2 regions of the Burkholderia sp. IDO3 genome follow, and region 1 is predicted to be linked to the other one. Evidence: predicted binding sites of a transcription regulator. Region 1 holds the regulator's gene; the other holds the start of a gene.
What was found. Region 1 encodes FliA, which starts transcription of late flagellar genes. Its sites were predicted from a motif close to CTAAAGTTTNNNNNNNNNNNGCCGNTA; they were not measured.

Region 2: flgK (flagellar hook-associated protein FlgK) is a predicted target of FliA. The motif match lies at 2,649-2,675, and genes of this name have one in related genera.

The regions. Positions count from the first base shown of each region.
Region 1 is NZ_CP028963.1:205,788-211,418, reverse strand. Features, by position in the region: gene ahcY (adenosylhomocysteinase) at 1-1,001, opposite strand, end outside; S-adenosyl-L-homocysteine riboswitch at 1,034-1,156, opposite strand; gene DCN14_RS15360 (RNA polymerase sigma factor FliA) at 1,234-1,968, opposite strand; gene DCN14_RS15355 (AAA family ATPase) at 1,984-2,793, opposite strand; gene flhF (flagellar biosynthesis protein FlhF) at 2,786-4,561, opposite strand; gene flhA (flagellar biosynthesis protein FlhA) at 4,558-5,631, opposite strand, start outside.
Region 2 is NZ_CP028963.1:3,416,097-3,421,727, forward strand. Features, by position in the region: gene flgL (flagellar hook-associated protein FlgL) at 1-592, opposite strand, end outside; gene flgK (flagellar hook-associated protein FlgK) at 610-2,592, opposite strand; gene DCN14_RS30740 (flagellar brake protein) at 2,783-3,538, opposite strand; gene flgJ (flagellar assembly peptidoglycan hydrolase FlgJ) at 3,774-4,763, opposite strand; gene DCN14_RS30755 (flagellar basal body P-ring protein FlgI) at 4,764-5,631, opposite strand, start outside.

The sequences.
Region 1 (5,631 bases):
TGGCGCATCGCCTTCATGTGATCGTGGCCGATCACGTGGAAGTTGCCGGTCGCCGTCACGAAGATGTCGGCCTTGTCGGCCGCGTATTCCATCGTCACGACGCGGTAGCCTTCCATCGCCGCCTGCAGCGCGCAGATCGGATCGATTTCGGTGACCCACACGGTCGCGCCGAGGCCGCGCAGCGATTGCGCGCAGCCCTTGCCCACGTCGCCGTAGCCCGCGACGACCGCGACCTTGCCCGCGATCATCACGTCGGTCGCGCGCTTGATGCCGTCGACGAGCGATTCACGGCAGCCGTACAGGTTGTCGAACTTCGACTTGGTGACCGAGTCGTTCACGTTGAACGCCGGGAACGGCAGGCGGCCGTCCTTTTCCATCTGGTACAGGCGGTGCACGCCGGTCGTGGTTTCCTCGGTTACGCCCTTGATGTGCGCGAGACGCGTCGAGTACCAGGTCGGGTCGGCGTCGAGGTGCGTCGCGATCGACTTGTACAGCGCGACTTCTTCCTCGTTGGTCGGCTTCGCGATCACCGAACGGTCCTTCTCGGCCTTCGAGCCGAGGATCAGCAGCAGCGTTGCGTCGCCGCCGTCGTCCAGGATCATGTTCGCGAATTCGCCGTTCGGCCATTCGAAGATGCGGTGCGAGAACTCCCAGTATTCGTCGAGCGACTCGCCCTTGAACGCGAACACCGGCGTGCCCGATTCGACGATCGCGGCAGCCGCGTGGTCCTGCGTCGAGAAGATGTTGCACGACGCCCAGCGGACATCGGCGCCGAGCGCCTTCAGCGTCTCGATCAGCACGCCGGTCTGGATCGTCATGTGCAGCGAGCCCGCGATGCGCGCGCCCTTCAGCGGCTGCTGCGCCTTGTATTCGTCGCGGATCTGCACGAGGCCCGGCATTTCGGTCTCGGCGATGTTCAGTTCCTTGCGGCCCCAGCCGGCAAGCGCCATGTCGGCGACGACGTAATCCTTGGAAGCCTGGGAATCGATAATGGCGTTCATCACGCCCTCCTTTCTAAAAAGTTTCTAGATTGGTGACGTGAGCGCCGTTCAGGAAGCGGGGCCGGCGCGCATCCAACATCTCGCCGCACGGCTGCTTGGTGAAGCTCTCCGAGCCTGGCGGACGCAGAAGGTCCGTCGCAACGCTCCTCGGAAAACGGGAGGGATTGTAGCAAATCGGCGCGAGAATTGCGCGGCACGCGCGGCGTCGGCGCGCGTGGGCACAATGAAAGGGTCAGGTTTCCGCGCCGACCCACGCCTGTTCGCGCAACCGCGCGCGCAGCCGCGCAACGGCCTGGCTGTGCAGCTGGCACACGCGCGACTCGCTGACTTCGAGCACCGCGCCGATCTCGCGCAGGTTCAGCCCGCGCTCGTAATACAGCGACATCAGCAGCTTCTCGCGCTCGGGCAGCCGCTCGATCGCGTCGACGAGCGCATCGCGCAGATGGTCGTCGAGCAGCGCCGACAGCGGATCGGCGTGATCGACGCGATAGCGGTCGAGGAACGGCTCGTCGTCGGCCGCGCGGTCGAAATCCTCGTAGTAGATGAGCTGGCTGCCGTGCAGGTCCTGCAGCATCCCCTGGTATTCGTCGAGCGGCATCTTCAGGTGCTGCGCGATCTCGGCCTCGCTCGCCGAGCGGCCGAGCTGCTGCTCGACCTGGTGCACCGCGTGCTCGACCTCGCGCGACGTCTTGCGCAGGCTGCGCGGCAGCCAGTCGTTGCTGCGCAGCTCGTCGAGCATCGCGCCGCGAATGCGCTGCGTCGCATAGGTCTCGAACTGCGCGCCCTGGTCTTCCTTGTAGCGGCCGGCCGCATCCATCAGGCCGATCATGCCGGCCTGGATCAGGTCGTCGAGATCGACGCTCGCCGGCATCTTCGCGACGAGCTGCAACCCCAGGCGCCGCACGAGCGGCGCGTATTGCGCGAGCACGTCGGCCTGGGTCATCTTTCCTTGAGCGTTGTACATCATGGCTCTCTCCTTCGCTCACGCGGCGTGGGCCGCACTCGCCTCGTACGACGGCTTGCCGCCCGCGTGGACGGCGCGGCCCGCCCCCGAACGCGGGCGCATCGGCCAGTACAGCAAGTCGGCGGCAATCTGCCGGTAGTCGCGCGCGGCCGCCGACGACGGGAACGCGTCGACCGCGGTGTGCATCAGTTCGCGCGCCCGCTCGACGAGCGGGTCGGCGCTCACGCAGCCGGCATCCGCGATCGACACCGTCAGGTAGCGGTTCGCGACGCCCGCCAGGTTGTCGAAGGCGGTCTTCGCGTCCGCGTGGTTGCCGACGTGGTTGGTCAGCACGCGGAACTGCGCGAGCGCTTGCGCGAAGTGCAGGCGCTTCATGCACGCGTAGGCTTCGGTGATCGCCTTCGCGGAAACCCGCGTGACGATCAGCACGTCGTGCGCCTCGCGCGCGAGCGCCGAGAGCGCGCCGTCGGCGCCGGGCCGCGCATCGACCAGCACGATGTCGGCCTGGCCGTCGATGAAGTCGCTCAACTGCGCATCGCTGTAGCCGCCCTGCCCGGCCGCGCACAGGCCGAAGCCGGCGGCCACCCGCGTGCGTTCGCCGTCGCGCAGCCGTGCGCCCGCGAGCGTCGCGGTGGCCGAACGCGCGCCGGCGCGCTCGTCGACGACGAGCACGTCCTTGCCGAGCGCGGCCAGCGCCGCCGCGAGGTTCACGACGGTGGTGGTGCAGCCGACGCCCGCCGGGCCGCCCGTCACCGCGACGACGCGCGACGCGCGTCCGGCCAGCAGGCGGCGCAGCCCTTCGGCCTGGTCGATGATCCGTTTATCCAAATCGCACCTCGTGCAGTTCGGCGGTGGAACGTACGGTCAGTGCGGAAAGCAGCGTCGGCATGTCCTCGTCCTGCGGCACGAAGGGCGAGCCGTCGCGCGGCACACAGAACGCGCTTTTCAGCAGGAAGCGGGTCGTCGCGACATACAGGTTCTCCGGCACCTTCTGGCCGGTCGACACGTAGTGAACGGGCAGCTTGTAGCGGATCACCGTGTCGAGCACGCCGCCCAGGTGCGTCGCCTCGTCGAGCTTGGTCAGGATGCAGCCGGCGAGGCCCGGAGATGCCGCCTGCGGATGCTCGCCCGCGCTGCGGTACGCCTGGACGACTTCGTTGAGCGTGTCGCCGTGGCTCGTCGCGTTGAGCAGCAGCAGGCGCTGCACCGGCGCGTTCGCGCCGTGCAGCATCGCGATCTGGTCGGACAGCGCGCGATCGCGCTGGCTCATGCCGATCGTGTCGATCAGCACGATGTGCTTGTTGCGCAGTTCGGACAGCGCGAGCGCGAGATCGCCCGCATCCTTCACCGCGTGCACCGGCACGCCGAGGATCTTGCCGAAGATGCGCAGTTGCTCGTGACCGCCGATCCGGTAGCTGTCGGTGGTCAGCAGCGCGACCTTGCTCGCGCCGAAGCGCATCACGCAGCGCGCGGCGAGCTTCGCGGTGGTGGTCGTCTTGCCGACGCCGGTCGGCCCCATCAGCGCGAACACGCCGCCGCGCTCCATCAGCGCATCCTCGCTGTCGAGCACCGGCAGGTTCGCCGCGAGCACCGACTGCGCCCATTCGAGAGCCTGCTCGAAGGTCTGCGTGCCGTCGCCCGGCGGCAGGTTGTCGACCAGCATCCGCACGAGCTGCGCGGAGAAGCCGGCCGCGAACAGGTGCTTGGTCAGCGCGCCGTGCACCGGGCTGCGGCGCTGGCGATCGTGCCACATCAGGCTGTCGAACTGCTCCTGCATCATCCCGCGCATCGCGCCGAGCTCGTGCATCACCGTGTCGTTGACGACGCTTTCGATACGCGACTTCACGGCGTCGGCGACCACGGCGGCCGCGTCGGCGGACAGGCGCGCGCGCTCGGCCGGCTTCGCGGCGTCCGCGTCGTTCGCACGGGCGGCGGCGGTGTCGTTCGTACGGGCGGTGGCCGCGGTCGCGGCCGGCATCCGGCGTTCGGCGTCGCGCACGATGTCGCGCGCCCAGCCGGCCGGCGCCGCGTCCTGCGGTGCGGGGGCCGGCGCTTGCGGCGCGGCGGGTGCCGCGTGGGTACGGATCATCAGCGCGTCGCGCTGCTGCGTCAGGCGCTTCGCATGCTCGACGAGCCACGGCGCGGGTTCGGAGGGCGTCGCGGGCGCGGTGGCTGCGGACGCCGACGCGGCGCGCGACGGCGACAGCTCGGCCGGCGCATTCGTGTCGGCGTCGAACGCGGCCGGCTCCGCCGCTTCGGCGCTGGCGCCGAACACCGACGAGAACACGTCCGGCAGGCCGCCGGCGCCGGCGGCATACGGATTGCCGGCCGGACGTGCGGGCGCGGCGCCCGGGCGCGACACGATGCCCGGCACCGCGGCGGCCGGCACGGACTCCGGCCGCGGCGCGCTCGCGCGCGGGCGGACGGCAGCCGACGGCGCGACCGCGGCGAGGTCCGAATCGGCGAGTGCAACGATTTCGACGCTACCGTCATCGAGCGTGCGGTTCGACAGCACGACGGCGTCGGCGCCGAGTGCTTCGCGCACGAGGCGAAGCGCGTCGCGGCTGGTCGCGCCGGTGAATTTGCGAATGTTCAAGCGGGACCCCCGATGACGTTAACGACTTTGATCGTGCGTGTATCCGGCACTTCGGCGTACGACAGCACTTTCAATTGCGGCAGGCTGCGGCGCAGGAAACGCGCGAGCATCGCGCGCAACGCGTGCTGCACGAGCAGCACGGGCGGCAGCCCGAGATTCTGTTGACGCAGCATCGCTTGCTGCGTGCCGGTCAGAAGGTTGTGCGCAAGGCCCGGCTCGAGGCCCGGATTTGCGCCGGTGGCGAGCGCCTGCGACAGCACGCGCTCGAGATTCGAATCGAGACCCATCACCTGCATCTCGCCCGCGCCCGGATACCACTGCTGCGTGATCGCCCGGCCGAGCGACAGCCGTACCGCGGCGGTGATCTCGTACGCGTCGCCGCGGCCCGCGTGTTCGGACACGGATTCGAGGATCGTGCGCATGTCGCGGATCGGCACGCCTTCGTCGAGCAGGTTCTGCAGCACTTTCTGCAGCGTCGTGAGCGAGATCGTCTTCGGCACGAGATCCTCGACGAGCGACGGCGCGTCCTTGCCGGTGCGCTCGACGAGCGCCTGCACTTCCTGGCGGCCGAGCAGTTCGGCCGCATGCTGGACGACCAGATGGTTCAGGTGCGTCGCGACCACCGTGCTCGCATCGACCACCGTGTAGCCGTACACCTGCGCCTGCTCGCGCATCGCGACGTCGATCCACACGGCCGGCAGCCCGAACGCCGGATCCTGCGTGAGCGCGCCCGGCAGCGCGGCCGTCACCTGGCCCGGGTTGATCGCGAGCCACTGGCCGGGGAACACCTCGCCGGTACCGATCTCGACGCCCTTCAGCGCGATCCGGTACGCGTTCGGCCGCAGCTCGAGGTTGTCGCGGATGTGGATCACCGGCGGCAGGAAGCCGATTTCCTGCGCGAATTTCTTGCGGATGCTCTTGATGCGCTTGAGCAGCTCGCCGTCGCTGTTCTTGTCGACGAGCGGAATCAGCCGGTAGCCGACTTCGAGGCCGAGCGGATCGATCAGCTGCACGTCGTCCCAGGTCGCTTCGTGGCTTTCTCCCGGCAGCGCGGCGGGCGGCGCGATCTC
Region 2 (5,631 bases), 380 kb from region 1:
CGGCGGCCGGCACCGGCTGGCTGCCGAGCATCGGCACCGACATGAACACGCTGGCCCCGCTGTCGCCCTGCGAAATCGAGCGCGTATCGGCGATCTGCACGTCGCGCGTGCCGCTGTCGCCGCTGTACACCGCGCCGCCGCCCGCCGCGTTCGAGAACGGCGCCGACGTCGACTGCGTGCCCGCGAACAGATAGTTGCCCGCGCCGTCCGCGGTATTCGCGAGCGTCATCAGCTGGTCGCGATAGCCCTGCAGCTGGGTCCCGAGCGCCGCCCGGTCGCTGTCGGACAGCGAGCCGTCGCCGGCCTGCATGACGATCGTATGCATACTGTTCAGCAGGTTGTTCACGCTCGTCAGCGTCTGGTCTTCCTTCTGGAGCGACGACAGCGCGACGTTCTGGTTGGTGGCGTACTGCGACAGCGTCGCCGAGCTCATCGACAGCTGCACCGCCTGCGCGGCGCCGAGCGGGTTGTCGGCGGGCGTGGACAGGCTCACGCCGCTCGAAATCTGCTGGTACAGCTGCGCGAGCTGCGCCTGCTGGTCGCTCATCTGCGCGACGTTGAGCTGGTAAAACTGGGAAGTGGAAATCCGCATCGCTTCGATCCCCGGAATCAGTTGAACAGGCCGAGCACGGTCTGGAACAGCGTCGCGGCCGTCTGGATGACCTTCGCGTTGGCCTGGTAGAGCTGCTGGTACTGCATCAGGTTCGCCGCTTCCTCGTTCTGGTTCACGCCCGACACCGCCTGCTGCGCGGTCGTGATCTGGCCGACGAGCGACGTCTGCGCGGCGCTCGACGACTTCAGCTGGCTCGCCGAGTTGCCGATGCCGTTCACGTAGCCGGCATACGCGCCGGTCAGCGTGGTCGAGCCGTTGCCGAACGACTTCGCGCTGACGATCTGCGACAGCGCGAGCGCGTTGGAACCGTCGTTCGTGCCGCCCGCGTAAGGCCCGATCTTGAACGAATCGCCGTCCGCCGGCGTGCCCGCCAGCGACACGGTCACGCCGTTCATCGCGCCCTGCGCGGTGCCCGACATCGTCAGCGTCGCGCCCACGGACGGATCGTACGGCACCTGCGTCGTGCCGTCGGTAATCTCCACCGTCTGCGGCGGCGTGCTCCCGATCGTCACCGTGGTGCCGGCCGGGAAACCCGACAGCGACTGGCTCGCCGCGTCGTAGGTCAGCGTGGTCGACGGCACCTGGTAGCCGGCGCTCACCCCGCCCTGCGTGATGGTGGCGCTGCCCGAGTTCGTCGTGGCGGCCGATGCCACCACCGGCGACGCGGCCGCGATCGCCGAGCCGCTCGACGTCGCGAGGGCGAAGCCGTCCAGCGCGCCGCGCGTCGGCAGCACGGTGAACTGGTCGCCGGCATTCATCTGCGTGCCAGCCGCGAACGAGAAGTCCAGGCCGCCGATCGAGGCCGGCATCGACGTCGACTGGCCGACCACCGTGCCGCTCGCGCGATCGGTCAGCGTGTAGTTCGTGCCGTCGTACGACAGCGTGTAGTCGCTCGTGGTCGGCTGCGACGCATTGGTGAACGACACGCTCGGCGACGCATTGCCCGTATTGCCCTGGTTCGCGTAGACGGCCGGATCCGGGATCGTGAACAGCTTGCCGCCCGGCATGCCCGACAGGTCGACGCCGAGCGCATTCTGCCCGTTGACCTGCGCGGCGAAGCTGGTCGCGATCGCGCCGAGCTGCGCCTGCGCCGGGTCGAGCGTCTGGTTGCGGAACGCGAGCAGGCCGCCGAGCGTGCCGCCCGACAGCGACGAATCGGGCAGCGTCTGGTTCGGGCCCTGCGGATTCGCGCCGGCGATGCCCTGCGACACGACGGTCAGCTCGCTCGGATCGGACGACGACGCCACGGTCGCGAGCTGGTAGCTCTTGTCGGCGACGACGAGCGGCTGGCCGCCCGCGAGGAATACGCTGTAGCCGCTGTCGTTGCGCACCACCTGCACGCCGGCGAGGCTCGACAGGTTCGACAGCGCGAGATCGCGCTGGTCCATCAACTGGTTCGGCGGCTGCCCCTGGCTGTTCGCGGCCGTGATCTGCTGGTTCAGCTGCGCGATCTGCGCGGTGTACGTGTTGATCTGCGACACCGTGCTGGTGAGCTGCGTATTCACGCTCTGGCGCAGCGCGTCGTACTGCTGGCCGGCCGCCGTGATCTGGTCGGCCAGCGTCTGCGCGTTGCTCATCGCGGTCTGCCGCACCGACGGATCGGACGCATTGTTCGCGACGCCCTGCAGCCCGGTGAAATAGTTGGTGATCGCGGTCGAGATCCCGGCCGTCGGGCTGCCGACGTAGTTGTTCAGCTGCGCGACGAGCGAATACCAGGTCGACAGCGCGCCGCTTTGCGACTGTGCGCTGTTCAGCTGGTCGTTCAGGTACTGGCTGTACTGCCGCTGCACGGTGACGGTGTTCACGCCCTGCGGCAGGTAGCCGCTCGACGTGTACTGGCCGCTCGCCTCGGCATACACCGGGCGCTCGACCGAATAGCCCGGCGTCGCGGCGTTGCTGATGTTCTGGCCGGTCGTCGTGAGGCCCCAGAGTGCGGCATTCAGGCCGCTGACGCCGAGGTTCAAGAGAGAGTTGGACATGCGCGATCCTGATGGGCCGGCCGGGCTGCGGCCGCCGGGTTGCGTGACTCCCGGTATAACGGCCGCCGAGCGGAAAAATTGAGGAAAAAATGCACGCGCGACGCGCGGGCGCGCATCGCGTTCGGGGAGACGGGCGGGCCCTGGCGGCGCCCGGCGTGAAAGCGGCCCGCGCGGGGGCCGGCAGCGCGCGTCAGGCCCGCGCGAGCGAGCGGCGCTTCATTTCGAGCTGCGTGATCAGGCGCTGCAGCGTGTTCTCCGCGCTGCCCGGCAACGACATGAAGCGAAACCCGAGCTGGTAGCGCCGCGAGCCGTTCGGCATCTGGGTCGAACGCTGCGACACGAGGCACAGGTCGAGCGACAGCTTGCCGTGGCCGGTCAATTCGAGCTCGACCTCCGGCAGCAGCGTGCCGACCTCGAGCGCCTCGACGCGCTCGTCGGCCGTGCGCAGGCCGACGCCGCCGAGCGACAGGTTGTGCACCTCGAACACGAAGCCCTCGCCGTCCGGCAGCTTGCCGCGGCACAGGAACGGATCGATCACCGGCGCATCGACGCGAAAATATTCGCGGCGCTGGATGCACATGAGCACGTCGGGGAAATCGGCGACGAACGCGGGCAGCCCCTCGTAGCGCGTCTCGCGCGGCGTACCCGTGGTGAATTCGACGCGCACGCCGTCCGGCGCGGCCGAGAACGTGCAGTGCGACGCGGCGAGAATGCCGGCGTTCTGCTCGGACAGCGCGCCCCAGTCGAACGTGAACGTGCGCGCGCCGACGTCGACTTCGAGCAGGCGCGTGACAAGCTGGCCGCCCGGGTACTGGACGGTCAGGAAATCGCCCCGGTTCACGAGGTTGCGCAGCTGCACGCCGATCTCCAGCGGATTGCGGCGGGCGTAATCGGGCCCGGAGTGGCCCGCATCCTGACTCGGAGCGGACGACGTTTCGATATTCATGGCTAGCCGGTTTTCTTGTCATGGGCGCCCGGGGCAACCGGTGCGCAGTAAAACCGGGCCAGAACATGGGCCCGGTTGCTGGTCTCACACACTTAGCGGCAGTGCTCACCGAAAGTTTAGATCGAATTGCGGCATTTTTTTCGCGCAAACGTTGAAACCGCGCGCGGCGGGAGCCGGGCGCGGTCCGAAAGACCGCGAGCGGGCGGCAGGCCGGTTCCGGGCCCGCCGCGCCCGCTCAGCCGATCTGCTGCATGATCGAGATCAGTTTCTTCGCGTAATTCGGGTCGGTCGCATAACCGGCTTTCTGCAGCCCGTGCGCGAAACCCTCGACGCTGCGGCTCGCGCTCAGCACGCCCGCATAGCGCGGATTGTTCTTCAACAGGTTCGCGTAGTCGGTCATCGCGTGCTCGTACGAATCATACGCGCGGAACTTCGCGACGACGCGGCGCGGCGCGCCGTTCACGTATTCGGTCGTCAGCGCCGACACCGTGCGGCCCGTCCAGCCCTTGTTCGCCTTGATGCCGAACACGTTGTAGCTGGTCGAGCCGTCGCTCGCGCGGATCTCGCGCTTGCCCCAGCCCGATTCGAGCGCGGCCTGGCCGACGATGAAGCGCGCCGGGATGCCGGTGGTCGCGCTCGCCGCCTGCGCCGGCCCGGCGAGCCGGTCGACGAATGCGTCGGCGTTCTGCACACCGCTCGCACCTTTCAGCGGCGGCGTCAGCGCGCTGCCGGCCGAGTAGCCGCGCGCGCCGGCGAGCGCGCCGTTGTTCGCCGCGTTCGCGTAGGCCCGGGCCATCGCGCTCATCGCGGCGAGGCTGCCTTCGTTGCCCGACGCGCCCGCGCCGAAGCCCGCCGCGCCCAGCCCGGCCGCGCCGACGTCGGCCGCCGAGTCGCTGCCGGCCCCCTGCCCCGCGTTGCGCAGCAGTTGCTTCATCAGCGCGTCGGCGACGCCGATCCCGCGCTTCGACATCTGCTGCGCGAGCTGCTGGTCGAGCATCGACGTGTACATCTTCGACGTGTGCGAATCGAGCAGCCCGCCGTCGGGCGTCGCATCGCGCATGCTCTTGAGCATCATCTGCGTGAACATCGCGTCGAACTGGCCGGCGACCGCCTTCGCGCCGGCCTGCGGCGACTGCTTCGCCTGCGCGCGCAGCGCGTCGAAACCCTGCACGTCGAGCGCGAAGCGCTGCGTGAGGTCGTTTGCATCGGGAAGGTTCGCTGCCATTTAGATGACCTCCAGGTCCGCGCGCAGCGCACCGGCCGCCTTCATCGCCTGCAGGATCGACATCAGGTCCGCCGGCGTCGCGCCGAGCGTGTTCAGCGCCTTCACGACGTCGGCGAGGTTCGCGCCGGCCGTCACCATCTTCAGCGCGCCATTGTCCTGCTTCAGCTGGATCTGCGACTGCTGCGCAACCACGGTCTGCCCGTTCGAGAACGGCCCCGGCTGCGACACCACCGGCTGCGTGTTGACGACCACCGACAGGTTGCCGTGCGCGACCGCGCAGCTTTGCAGCGTGACCATCTGGTTCATCACGATCGAGCCGGTGCGCGCGTTCAGGATCACCTTCGCGGCGGCCCGGTCCGGGCTCACGTCGATGTTCTGCAGGCGCGCCATGAACGCGACCTGCTGCGCGGAGTCGACCGGCGCCGCGAGCTGGATCGTGCGCCCGTCGAGCGCGGTCGCGGTGCCGGGGCCAAAGTTCGCGTTGACCGCCGACACGATCCGCTCCGCGGTGCCGTAATCCATGTCGTTCAGCTGCAGCTGCAGCGCGCCGTGCATCTGCGCGATCGCATTCGGCACCGCACGCTCGACGATCGCGCCGCCGACGATCCGGCCGGCCGCGAGCTGGTTCACCTGCACGCGGCTGCCGTTCGCGCTCGCGCCCGCGCCGCCCACCGCCATGTTGCCCTGCGAAAGCGCATACACCTGCCCGTCCGCGCCCTTCAGCGGCGTGAGCAGCAGCGTGCCGCCGCGCAGGCTCTTCGCGTTGCCGAGCGACGACACGGTCACGTCGAGCGCCTCGCCCGGCCGCGCGAACGGCGGCAGCGTGGCCGTCACCATCACGGCCGCGACGTTCTTCAGCTGCATGTTG